DNA from 2 places in the Arthrobacter sp. SAFR-044 genome. Region 1 is predicted to be linked to the other one. Evidence: riboswitches for the same ligand, from Rfam matches in the RefSeq annotation. Region 1 holds a riboswitch; the other holds the start of a gene.
The links. A riboswitch is a leader RNA that binds a small molecule or an ion and turns the genes downstream of it on or off. The one in region 1 is predicted to bind cyclic di-AMP.
Positions count from the first base shown of each region.

Region 1 (5,906 bases):
AGCATGCCCCTGTTCAGTTGTAACCGGGTGCGCCTCTGCTTCACTGCCCGGCGGCGCCTCCGGATCGTCGTGGGGTTCTGCTGTCATTCGCCGGCGGTCCCGGCGGCTTCAGCGTCGTAGTCTGCGGCCAGTGAACGGGCAACGGCCAGCGCGGCGTCCATCGAAGCTGCGTCCATTTCCCTGCCTGGAGCGGCAGCCAGTCCCGCTGCGAAGCCTGCGATGAAGGTGGTCAATGGCGCGGCCGGGCGGACAACCGCATGGGCAGCGACGCCGGCAAGCGACAGTACGGCATTGACATCCACCTGGGCATCCTCAAGCTTGTATGCCTGGAGCAGCGCCCTGCACCACTCTTCCAGCGTCTCGTCCTGGCTTTTCACGACTTGCCTCCCACGTTGTCTCCGCCCGCTTGCCGGTCCTGGCATACGCGCTGCTTCCCGGCGGCAACCCCCAGCGCGGCAGCATCGTCCCAGGTATCCACATCGGAAGTGGACCCGGCGGGGACTGTGACAAGCTGCACGTCCAGACTAGCAAGGAGCGCCCTGACAGAGCCGTTGACCAGGGCGTTGCGGGAAGCGAGGTTCCTGCAGGCTTTTGTTAACCCAGCCGTGCCGTATAAACCTGCCAGCGGCTGCACGCGGCCGTCCTGGGCACAGGCGATCACGCCGTCCCCGCCACCCCCTGCGGCAGCGGATTGCGCCAGTACATCCCGCAGCGCTGTCACCGCCAGGGAAGCCAGCGGCATGTCGCAGGCCAGCACAAGGGAGTAGGGAGCCTCTTCGCCGTTCCTGGCCAGGGCGTCCAGGCCCGCGGCAATCGCAGCTGCGGGACCAGCGAACGGCGGCTCCTCCCGGCACATCAGCAGGCGGGAAGGCCTGGTCGGCGGGCGCAGCAGGCCGGCGGCCAGGGCCCCGTCCGGCAGGGACCCCGCATCGCCGACAACCACGGTGTGCCGCGCACCTTCCGCCGCGGCGATGGCACGTTCAAGCAGGGTCTGACCTTGGAAGACAAGCGACTGCTTGGGCACGCCGCCCAGCCGGGATGACCGCCCTCCGGCCAGGATCAAGGCGTCGAAAGCCAACCTGTTCTCTTGCACTCCCCCAGCCTATAGATCAACACGGTACCGGGCAGCCAAAGCCGCAGACCGGGGCTGGATCATAGGGTCAGGTGACCGGCAGGTGGCCGGGGAGCGCCTTGGCCACACGGGGCAGGTGGTGATGCAGCGCAGGTAATCAGGCAGCGCGCTCCGGCAGCAGGAACGGATCCCAGGCGGGCGTCGGCTTCTCAAGCTCCTTGATCTGCCAGATCATTCCGTGCGGGGGTTCAGGAACGAACCGAAGGGTCCAACCCATTTCAGCGGGAGTGTGGTCGCCCTTGACGTTGTTGCACCGCAGGCAGGCAGCCACCAGGTTCTCCCATGAATCGGCCCCGCCCCGTGACTTCGGGTGCACGTGGTCGATCGTGTGCGCGGCTTTGCCGCAGTAAGCACATTTATGCCCGTCGCGGCGGAGCACACCCCTGCGGCTGACTGCCGTGGAGTGGTTGTACCGGGGCCGGATGTAGCGGTTGAGGAGAATAACGGACGGGCGGCCCAGTACGTCGGTGGGGCCTACCACGGGGTCGTCCCCTTCGGCCACCACGCTTGCCTTGCCCGTGAGCACAAGCACCAGCGCCCGGCGGAAAGTGATTACCGCCAGCGGTTCATATCCAGCATTCAGAACGAGAGTGCGCATGCACTTACCTCTTCACGGCCGCACCCGTCAGGGGCACGAGGGCCGGCTGCCCCCGGCATGTCCGGGCTATGGATCGACATCACAAGAGTAAGCAAAGAAGTGCAGAATCGGGTAATCGCGGCCCCTGGGCCCGTTCCAGCCCCAAAGACAAGGACAGGCAGCCATGCGGGCGCGGAAGGCTCAAAACGAAAAGGACCCCCGCCTTCCGGCAGGGGTCCTTTGCTGCAATTCGTGGCCGACGCTGGTTCAGGCCGGCACGAAAAATGTTACCTTACGCGGATGGCAACGGGTCCGGAACCAACATTGGCACTGAAGACCACGGTGTCGTTGCCGTTGTAGCCGCCGTGCACGGCCATGCCATTTCCGGCGTAGACGGCAATGTGGGCCATGCCGCCGCCGCCATCAGCGTAGTACAGGAGGTCGCCGGGCTGGGCCTGGGACATGGGCACGGTGTCACCCAGTGACAGGTAGCCGGCAGGCCAGTCATGGAAGTGGATGCCAACGGCGGCCAAGGCGTTGGTCACCAGCATGGTGCAGTCCTGGTGCACGCCAAGCTGGGCATAGGCGGCGGAGAGAATGGCTGCACCCTTCCCGCTCGCGGAAGCCTGGGCTGCAGGAGCAGCCGGAGCAGCAGCGGTGGCAACCTTGGCCGTGACCTTGGGAGCGGCAGCGGGCTGGGCAGCAGGTGCAGCCTCCTGCACCTCCACCTGGGGCTCAGGCTCGGCGACGGGAGCCGGCGTGGTGGTGACGGCAGGCTTCTCGTAGCTGATGGCGATGGTGGAAGCCGCGGAGATAGGAGCATCAACGACCGATTCAACCTCCAGCTGGGATGCCGGAGCGGAATCGCGCTTGACGTTGGCGTCGGCAGCGTTCGCAGCAATTCCGCTGGTCAGGACCAGGCCGGAAGCCGCGGCGATAACAGCAGCCTGGCGGCCCATGCCACCGGCGTTGTCGCTGACAGCTTTGGCAATGATTGCGATCGAGTTGGTTTTGGTGACCTCGGCGCGGTGCCGTGCGGTAGCACGAGTCGTCATGAGTTCTCTCTTTCGTTTTTCCTTCGGACCGCGTGTAGGCAGGCAAAGGGAACTGGACGCGCCGGCATCTTGGGGGTACGCCGGCGCATCCCGAACGGGGATGTGGTTTCTAGCGAAAAGGCTTTGGGCAAAGAAATAGCCCTTGGAGCATGAAGTCCAAGAACTACTTGTTGAGGTGGTAGTACGACGAGGTACCGGTGGCTGCAGGCGAGTGCAGCAGCGTGCCCTGGGACGGGTTGAGTGCGCTGATCATCATGCCGTTGCCGACGTAGATGCCCACGTGCGCGCCGCCGTTCTGGACGACAACGTCGCCAGGCTGCGGGGTGGAGGTGGGGGTCATGATGTTCCACGCGTTGGTGCGGGGGATGCTGATGCCGGCCTGGGCGTAAACCCACTGAACGAACCCGGAGCAGTCCCAGCCGGTGACGGGGCTGGTGCCGCCCCACACGTAGGAGTGTCCGATGCCGGTGTAGGCGATGGCTGCAATGCCGGACGTTGCCGCGGATACGGTCTCTGCGGCTTTCGCGGCCGGGGCAGCGTCCTGGCCTGCGGTGGCCGTGGCAGCGCGTTCGGCCGTAGCGGTGGACTGGGTACGCACCGCTTCCACCTTTGGAGCGGCGGTGGTCTTGACGACGGGGCGCTCGAAGGAAACCGTGGCCGTCGGGGCGGCGGTGACAGCGAGGGCCGTCTGGGCCGAACCGGACTCGGTGGAGGCAGAGACACCAGCGGTGGTGTCTGCTGCGGTGGCCGGCAGGCCCATGCTCAGGATGAGGCCCGACGCCGCTGCCACAACGGCAGCCTGGCGGCCTACGGGCCCGGCATTTGCACTCACGGCCTTGGACACGGCGTCCAAGGGGCTGGTGCGAACCGTTTGCGCACGGTGGCGCGCAGAATTATGGCGTGAAGACACGAAGGTAGCCTCTCCCAATGCCTGCGAGGTGAGCTGTCGGATTCGGATGGGAGTCACCCGGCCACACTGCTTCCTGGGAAGCTCGTGACTTAACCCCAAGGCCTTCTGAACGTGAAGGCCAAAATTGGTTCCCCCGCCCCTGCCAGACGATGAAATGCGAACGGACCTTGAGCGGTGGCAGAGTTAGGCAATCCACTCAAGAGCGTCAACTTCGGAAAAGTTGACGCGAGTTAGACGGTACAGCAGTTTTCTTTCAATGTCACATTCAGGTCACAGCGCGTGGATGCGATCTGAGAGTGGTCAATCATTTGGTTACAGCCAGCCCATCGGGTCGACCACTTCGCCGTTGACCTGCACCTCGAAGTGCAGGTGGCAGCCGGTGGACGCCCCTGTCGTGCCGCTGAGCGCCACAACGTCGCCCCGGGAGACCGTCTGGCCCACCTTGACGTTGAAGGACGACAGGTGGTTGTAGGTAGTCTCGAGCCCGTTGCCGTGGTCGATGACCACCCGGTTTCCGCCGCCGAACTGGTGCCAGCCCGCGAAGGTCACGGTGCCCGTCGCGGCAGCAAGGACGGAGGTTCCGCACTGGGCCACGAAGTCCTGGCCGCGGTGGAAGTCCCCGGAGCCACCGGTGATCGGGCTCACCCGGTAACCGAAGGGTGACGCAGTGGTGAGCGAGGCCAGCGGCGCGGCCAGGGTACCGGCCGACGCGGCCCGCGTTACGGAACCGGCGGACTGGGCGCTCAGGAGTTGCTTCAGCTTCCCGTCGGGGTCGGCCTGGGTCACTACGGCTGAGCGGCTGAAGTCGATCTGGGCCCCGATATCAGCGGAAATCTGGGGACTGACGGCGGAGGCCGCCAACGGCGCGTTGCCTGACGCGTCCGTTGCCATGACAGGACTGGTGGCGGGCACCGTGACCGTCAGCACCAGGCCGGTGGCGGCCAGGGCGATTCCAGCTTTCTGGCCGATACCGCTGGCGGCGGCAAACTCCGTCACCTGCCGGAACGGACCCCGGCGCCGGCGCGCGTCGCGATGCAGATCACGGGGGCGCTCCGCTGCGACATCTTCGACAACCCGGGGTGCCGAAGGGGTGCCGGCCGCGCGGCGCCGGCCCCGGGAGGTCTGCATGGTCAAGAAGGGTTCCTCTCTGGAAAAGCCTGCGGAGTTAGCTGTCGGATTCGGGTCAGAGAGATCAAAGACCCGGCCCGTCAGGGCAAGCTTCTGCACAGGGGTGTTCCCGGAAGAATCCTTCACTGGAGAGGCTTGCTGCTGACGGACTTCACCCCAAGGCAGCCCCCCGCTGCCGTTTGTGGTTCCCCCGCCTCTGCCAGTAACGACTCGTGCACCCGATCCGCTGGCAGAGCTCGGCTCCGGATCGGGTAACGCTTAAGTATCAACGATTGGTTCCACTATAGGGCCTTAAGACCCTAGGTAACAATTCCGTTATCTTTGCGTGGAACGACGGCGCTGGGCTATAGGGCCCGCCTCAGGACCGGCGCATGGCGACAAAAACGTGGGCTGCAACCTCGGGCGGGAGCTCCAGTGCGCCTTCGATTCCGGAGACGCGCACGGAGATGTAATCCCCCACGCGCTCCAGGCCTACGGCAGCCCCGGGCCGGATTCCGCCTTCGTCCAGTTGCGCCAGCAGTTCCGGTTCCACCTGGATCGGTTCCGCCAACCGGCTGATGGTCACCACGGAGGCGGGCGCATAACTCTTCATTGCCTCGACCAGGCTGATGGCGCCGTCGGCCAACCCGGTGGCCGGCTGTCCGCCCAGCGCCGCGAGGCCGGGGATCGGGTTGCCGTAGGGCGATTCCGTGGGATGGTCCAGCATCTCGTAAATGCGCCGCTCAACACGCTCGCTCATGACATGTTCCCAGCGGCAGGCTTCGTCATGCACGTAGGCCCAGTCCAGTCCGATGACGTCGGCCAGCAGGCGCTCGGCCAACCGGTGCTTGCGCATGACTTCGGTGGCCCGCTTGCGGCCCGTATCCGTGAGTTCCAGGTGCCTGTCACCGGAGACGACAACCAGTCCGTCGCGTTCCATCCTGCCGATGGTCTGGGACACGGTGGGGCCCGAGTGGCGCAGGCGCTCGGCGATACGGGCCCGGAGGGCAACGATGTTCTCTTCCTCAAGCTCCAGGATGGTCCTGAGGTACATCTCCGTAGTGTCGATCAGATCCGTCATCCAGCTCAGCTCCTCGAGCGCAGTACCTTGCGTTGTCCCACCGT
Region 1 covers NZ_JBPFDN010000011.1:95,903-101,808, forward strand. The annotation lists gene ACR65J_RS16720 (molybdopterin molybdotransferase MoeA) at 1-87, opposite strand, end outside; gene ACR65J_RS16725 (DUF6457 domain-containing protein) at 84-377, opposite strand; gene mobA (molybdenum cofactor guanylyltransferase) at 374-1,093, opposite strand; gene ACR65J_RS16735 (HNH endonuclease) at 1,230-1,730, opposite strand; gene ACR65J_RS16740 (NlpC/P60 family protein) at 1,997-2,764, opposite strand; gene ACR65J_RS16745 (C40 family peptidase) at 2,928-3,608, opposite strand; cyclic di-AMP (ydaO/yuaA leader) riboswitch at 3,679-3,858, opposite strand; gene ACR65J_RS16750 (M23 family metallopeptidase) at 3,987-4,802, opposite strand; cyclic di-AMP (ydaO/yuaA leader) riboswitch at 4,815-5,044, opposite strand; gene ACR65J_RS16755 (iron-dependent transcriptional repressor DtxR) at 5,161-5,862, opposite strand.

Region 2 (5,906 bases), on a different contig from region 1:
CCCCGGGCGGCTGGCCGGGGTTCTGCGCCTATGGCTTGAGGACGCGGGAACCAGGGAGAGCTGGCGGGCAACGGCGCTGGAGGCTCGGACGAGGCTTCCGGACTGGAACAGCACGGCCAGGGGAGTGCTGGCCCTGCTGTCGGAACGGGACTGACAGAAGGGCTGGCGGCGGGAGCGGCGGCGCCGGGAGCGGCATCGAACTGGCGGCAGCCACCGAACGGCAGCGCAGGAACTGCACTAAAGGCTGCTCCGGTGCCTCGCGAAAAACTCGCGCAGCAACAAGGCACACTCCTCCTCACGGACCCCCGGGTACACCTCCACCCAGTGGTTCAGCCGGCGTTCCCGCAGGATGTCGAATACGGACCCTGCGGCGCCGGCTTTCTCGTCCCAGGCCCCGAACACCACCCGCGGGATCCGGGCCAGGACAATCGCACCGGCACACATGGCGCAGGGTTCCAAGGTGACCACCAACGTGCAGTCGGACAACCGCCAGCCGTCGCCACGGCCGCCGTCGAGCCGTGCCCGTTCCTGGAGCCGTCCCGCCGCTTCCCGGATGGCCACCACCTCGGCATGGGCCGTGGGGTCACCCAGTTCCTCCCGTTGGTTTCGGCCGGAACCCAGCACGTCGCCGTCGGGCCCAATCACCACGGCGCCGATGGGAACATCCTCCGTGGCGAGTGCCCGCCGGGCCTCCGCCAGGGCAAGGCCCATCCAGGCATCATGTTTCTTTTCGGGCAACGGCATGGGTCAATGATAGTTTCGGGATATTCAGGTTACTTGCCGACGCAGGGAGGCACCATGGACACTCTTCGGGATCGTCTGGGTCTTTGGTTCAAGCCCTACGCCGCGCTGCTCCTCACCATCCTCGTGGGCGGCGTGATCATCGTGTCCCTGGCATTGCTGGGCGCGGAGGTGTACGACGATGTGGTGGATTCTGCGGGCCTGGCCAACCTGGACAAGCCCGCCCTGGCCCTGGCCGAGAGCCTCCGCAGTCCCGGACTTGATGCCTTTGTTACCGGCTTCACCAACATAGGCGGCGGCGTCGGCATGCCCATCCTTGCCAGCATCCTCACTGCCTGGCTGACGTTCCTCAGCCGGAACTGGCGCCCGCTCCTCCTGATCGGCGGTGCGGCGGGAGTTTCCATCATGGCCACCACCTTCGGCAAGAAACTGGTGGGCCGCACCCGCCCGGACCACGCGGACGCGGTGCCCCCTTATGAGGATTCGCCGTCCTTCCCCAGCGGCCACACCCTGAATACCACGGTAGTGATCAGCCTGGTGGTCTACCTGGTCTGCCTCCAGTTCCAGGCCGTGCTGGTGCGCGTCACGGCCATCACGGCGGGCACGATCTTCATAATCGCCATGGGGCTGAGCCGCGTCTTCCTTGGCCACCACTGGCTGACCGACGTCATGGCCGGATGGTTGCTGGGGCTGACCTGGGTGGGCGTGGTGATCCTGGCGCACAGGCTGTTCCACCTGGTCCGCCGGCGGGAGCACGCCGGGGCGGCGCCGTCATTCGACCATCCGATTGTCCGTGATGTGGTTGCCGAGGAAGTGCACCACCACCACGACGGCGGCAAGGAGCACGCCCGAGGCAGCCAAAACAAGGACACGGCCGGATGATAGTTTTGGGGGATGCGTACTCTCGTTGTTGACCACCCCCTGGTCGCCCACAAGCTCACCGTCCTGCGGGACAAGAACACGCCGTCGCCGGTTTTCCGCCAGCTGACGGAAGAGCTGGTGACCCTGCTGGCCTACGAAGCCACGCGGGAGGTCCGCACCGAGCCTGTCACCATCGAGACGCCTGTCAGCACCACCATTGGCACGGCGTTCACCAAGCCCACTCCGCTGGTGGTTCCCATCCTGCGCGCAGGCCTGGGCATGCTGGAAGGCATGACCAAGCTGGTCCCCACCGCGGAGGTAGGCTTCCTGGGCATGGCCCGGGATGAGGAAACGCTGGACATCATTACCTACGCCGAGCGCCTGCCGGAGGACCTGACCGGCCGCCAGGTGTTCGTCCTGGACCCCATGCTGGCCACCGGCGGCACCCTGCGCGAGGCCATCAAGTTCCTGTTCAAGAGGGGCGCGTCGGACGTTACCTGCATCTGCCTGCTGGCCGCGCCTGAGGGCCTGGCCCGGCTGGAGGAGGAGCTGTCCGGGGCCAACGTGCACATCGTCCTGGCCTCCATCGACGAGAAGCTCAACGAGAAGTCCTACATCGTTCCCGGCCTGGGCGACGCGGGAGACCGCCTCTACGGCATCGCAGGGTAGCGTTCCCCCTTTTTTGGACCGGGCCGCGCCGCTAGCCTGTGCGGATGGACTGGAAACTCGAACTTGTGTTTGTCCCCGTGTCCGACGTTGACCGCGCCAAGGACTTCTACGTCAACAAGGTGGGCTTCAACGCCGACTACGACGAGCGGCCGTCGGACGACATCCGCTTTGTGCAGCTGACCCCGCCGGGTTCGGCCTGCTCCATCTGCATCGGCGAGGGTCTTTCGGACGCCCCGCCCGGTACGGGATCGACCCTTCAGATGGTGGTCAGCGATATCAATGCCGCCCACGACTACCTGAAAAACAACGGCGTGGATGTCAGCGACGTTGACGTGCAGGACTGGGGCCACTTCGTGTACTTCGCCGATCCGGACGGCAATAAGTGGGCTGTGCAGTACATCCCGTGGCGGAACGCCGGGCCTGACGCAGCCCAGAGCACCGAGACCCAAACCCCGGCGACTTAACACGCTGCAGCTCAACGCACCGCGGCCCGCATCCGGATGGATGCGGGCCGCGGTTGCTGCCTGGGAGGCTCAGCGGAAGGTGCCCCTTCAGCTCACCGCCGCAGGCGAGCAGTGCCTAGTACCAGTTGTGCGCCAGGTGGAAGTCCAGGGCGCCGCACGGGGAGGCGTAGCTGAGCTTGATGTAGTTCAGGCCCCAGTTGATCTGCGTGCGGTAGTTGGTGAGGTAGTCGGCGCCGGAGCTGGCCATCTTCTCAGCAGGGAGGGACTGGACGATGCCGTACGCACCGCTGCTGGGGTTGGTGGCCGTAGTGGTCCAGTCCGATTCCTTGGTCCACAGCGTCTGCAGGCACTGCATCTGGTCCGGTCCCCAGCCGTACGTGGCCAACTGGCTGGCGGCGTAAGCCTGGGCACCGGCGGGATCGTTGACCGCGACGGCGGGTGCCGGCTCAGGTGCGGGGGCGGGCTCGGGTGCAGGTGCCGGGGCTGGCGCGACCGGCGCGGGGGCGGCAGGTGCCGCTGCGGGAGCCGGTTCGGCCGCCTGCGGTGCTACGGCGATTGCGGCGGGAGCGGGGCTCTCCACAGGGTTGGAGCGGATCTCGCTCTTCTCGATGCTCATTTGGGCGTCGGACGCTGCCGTGCTTGACTCGGTGGATGACACCGGGGTCATGCTGCCGGTGGCCTGCCCGGCCGCGCCTACCCCAACCAGCACCGCGCACGATGCTGCAAGGACGGCGGCGCGCTGGCCCAGGGTGGTTTTCTTTGCCGCTTGCTTGGCCCGGTGTTTAGCGGGCAGGCATGGTTCTGCCGTGTTTTTGGACATGATTGATCGCCTCTCACACCTGCGGAGTTAGCTGTCGGGTTCGGATGAGGGCATCCGGCCGTACGGAAAGATCACGTACGTGCTTAACCCCAAGGGCATTCATTGCCCGGGACGGTGGGTCCCCCGCCTCTGCCGTTGCTCAATCGGAATCCAGGGGAAGCGGCAGAGCTTGGCGTCAACCCGGGATATGCGGCCCGAACGGGGGCCGCACCCAATCGACGGTACAGGAAGATTAAGCCAAAGTCACATTTAGGTAACAGAAGTCACGGCAAGCAGCGCGTCGATTTGCACCGCTTGCCGGGATCGTTCGAGCCTGGAGGCTATCGGTGCATCCTACTTTGCGAGTTGGTAAACGATGGAGTTGCCCACAGTCTGGGCCTGGAAGTTGGCCTGGACCCAGGCTGCCACCTCCGAGTTGCCGCCGCGGGCGCCCATGCCGCCTCCGCCCATGCCGCCGGCCTGGATGTAGTACCCGATCTCGCCCTTGGACACCATGTCCTGGAACTCGGCGAGGGTGGGGTACGGGTCTCCGCCGTTCCAGCCGCCCAGTGCGATGACGTTGGTGTTGGTAGCGAGTTCCAGGCTGGCTGCCTGGCTGGCGCCGCTGACGATCGCGGACCATTTGGTCGTGGTGGATGACAGCAATGCGGTGACCGCGGCGTCGGCGGTTCCTTCACCGGGGCCGCCGCCGGTTCCTCCGGGACCAGCGGCTCCGCCGGCTGCATCCGGTGCGCCATCAATTCGGTTTGCGGGGTCAAACCCATTCGTTCCGGTGGCCGCGTCCGTGCCGTCGGCGCGGCCGCCGCGGAAACCTGCCGCCCGGTTTCCAAAGCCGCCTGCCGCCGGGCCCGCCGGCCCCGACGTCGGAATGGAACCTGAATGTGCGGACGTTGCGGTGGCGAGGGTCCAGGCACCCGCCCCAAGTCCGCCGGCCAGGAGGGATACGACGACGACGGCGGCAGCACCCGCGCGCCGGAACCGTCCGGTGCCAAGCGCGTCAACACGGAGCAGGATGCCGGCGGCGGCAAGGACGCCGAGGACGATGACGGCGACGCGCAGCCAGGGGAGCCAGGACGCGTCGCGGCCCAGGAGGACTGCCGACCAGATGGAGGTGCCCAGGACGGTTGCAGCCAGGACAATCCTGGCTGGCCAGTAGGAGCGGCCGCGCCAGAGTTCCACGGCACCGATGCCAATGAGGGCTGCGATCGCCGGCGCCAGCGCCACAGAGTAGTAGGGGTGCACGATGCCGCTCATGAAGCTGAAGACACCCGCGGTGACAAGGAGCCAGCCGCCCCACAGGATCAGCGACGCACGGCCCATGGCGGTTCTGGCTTCCCGCCGGGTGAACCACAGGCCGGCCACCAGCAGGACGAGGACGGCGGGCAGCAGCCACGACACTTCGCCGCCAAAGCTCGTGCCGAACATCCGCAGCAGCCCTGCCGCCCCGCCGAATCCGCTGTTGCCCCCGCCGAAACCGCCGGGTCCGCCGGCCGCGCCTCCCGCCCCGCCGCCGGGCATGCCTTCGCCTGAGCCGGTGATGCGGGCCAGGCCGTTGTAGCCGAAGGTCAGTTCCAGGAAGCTGTTGGTGGTGGAGCCGGCCATGTAGGGCCGTGCCGAGGCCGGCGTCAGCTGGAAAAGGGCGATGTAGCTGCCGGCCACCATAATGATGCCGCCCAGGGCGCCCATGAGGTGCCCCAGCCGGCGGCTGATCGAGGTGGGGGCAGCCCACAGGTAGGCCAGTCCCAGCGCCGGAACGATCAGGAAGCCTTGCAGCATCTTGGCGAGGAACGCCAGGCCGATCACGGCTCCTGCAGCAACCAGCCACTTCCAGCCCGCCCGTTCAATGGCCCGGGTGGTGAAGTATGCCGCGAGTACCAGGCAGAGGGTGAGCATGGCGTCGGGGTTGTTGAACTTGAACATGAGCGCAGCCACGGGCGTCAGGGCCAGGGCGCCGCCGGCCAGCAGGCCTGCCGCGGGTCCGGAAACCCTCTTGACCGCCAGGTAGAGGAAGCCGACGGCGGCCACGCCCATGAATGCCTCCGGCACCAGCATGCTCAGCGGCGAGAACCCAAAGATCCGGCCGGCCAGCGCGGGAATCCACAGTGCGGCGGGCGGCTTGTCGACGGTGATGGCGTTTCCGGCGTCGAGCGATCCGAAGAGGAATGCGGTCCAGTCCTTGGTGCCTGCCTGGATTGCCGCCGCGTAGAAAGAGTTGCCGTAGCCCGTGGCTGCGAGGTTCCACAGGTACAGGACCGCAGTGGCCACCAGGAGCGCGGCGGCGGAGGGCCGCACCCAGCGCGGTTGGCCGCCGAAAGCGTGGCGTGCCCAGCCCGGACCGGGTTTTGCAGCCC
Region 2 covers NZ_JBPFDN010000016.1:83,171-89,076, reverse strand. The annotation lists gene ACR65J_RS19285 (glycosyltransferase family 4 protein) at 1-154, shown strand, start outside; gene ACR65J_RS19280 (nucleoside deaminase) at 238-744, opposite strand; gene ACR65J_RS19275 (phosphatase PAP2 family protein) at 799-1,623, shown strand; gene upp (uracil phosphoribosyltransferase) at 1,636-2,271, shown strand; gene ACR65J_RS19265 (glyoxalase superfamily protein) at 2,316-2,735, shown strand; gene ACR65J_RS19260 (aggregation-promoting factor C-terminal-like domain-containing protein) at 2,851-3,555, opposite strand; cyclic di-AMP (ydaO/yuaA leader) riboswitch at 3,561-3,721, opposite strand; gene ACR65J_RS19255 (glycosyltransferase family 39 protein) at 3,889-5,906, opposite strand, start outside.
Region 2: it holds a riboswitch for cyclic di-AMP, as region 1 does, so the genes downstream of both, ACR65J_RS19260 (aggregation-promoting factor C-terminal-like domain-containing protein) here and ACR65J_RS16745 (C40 family peptidase) in region 1, are expected to answer to the same signal.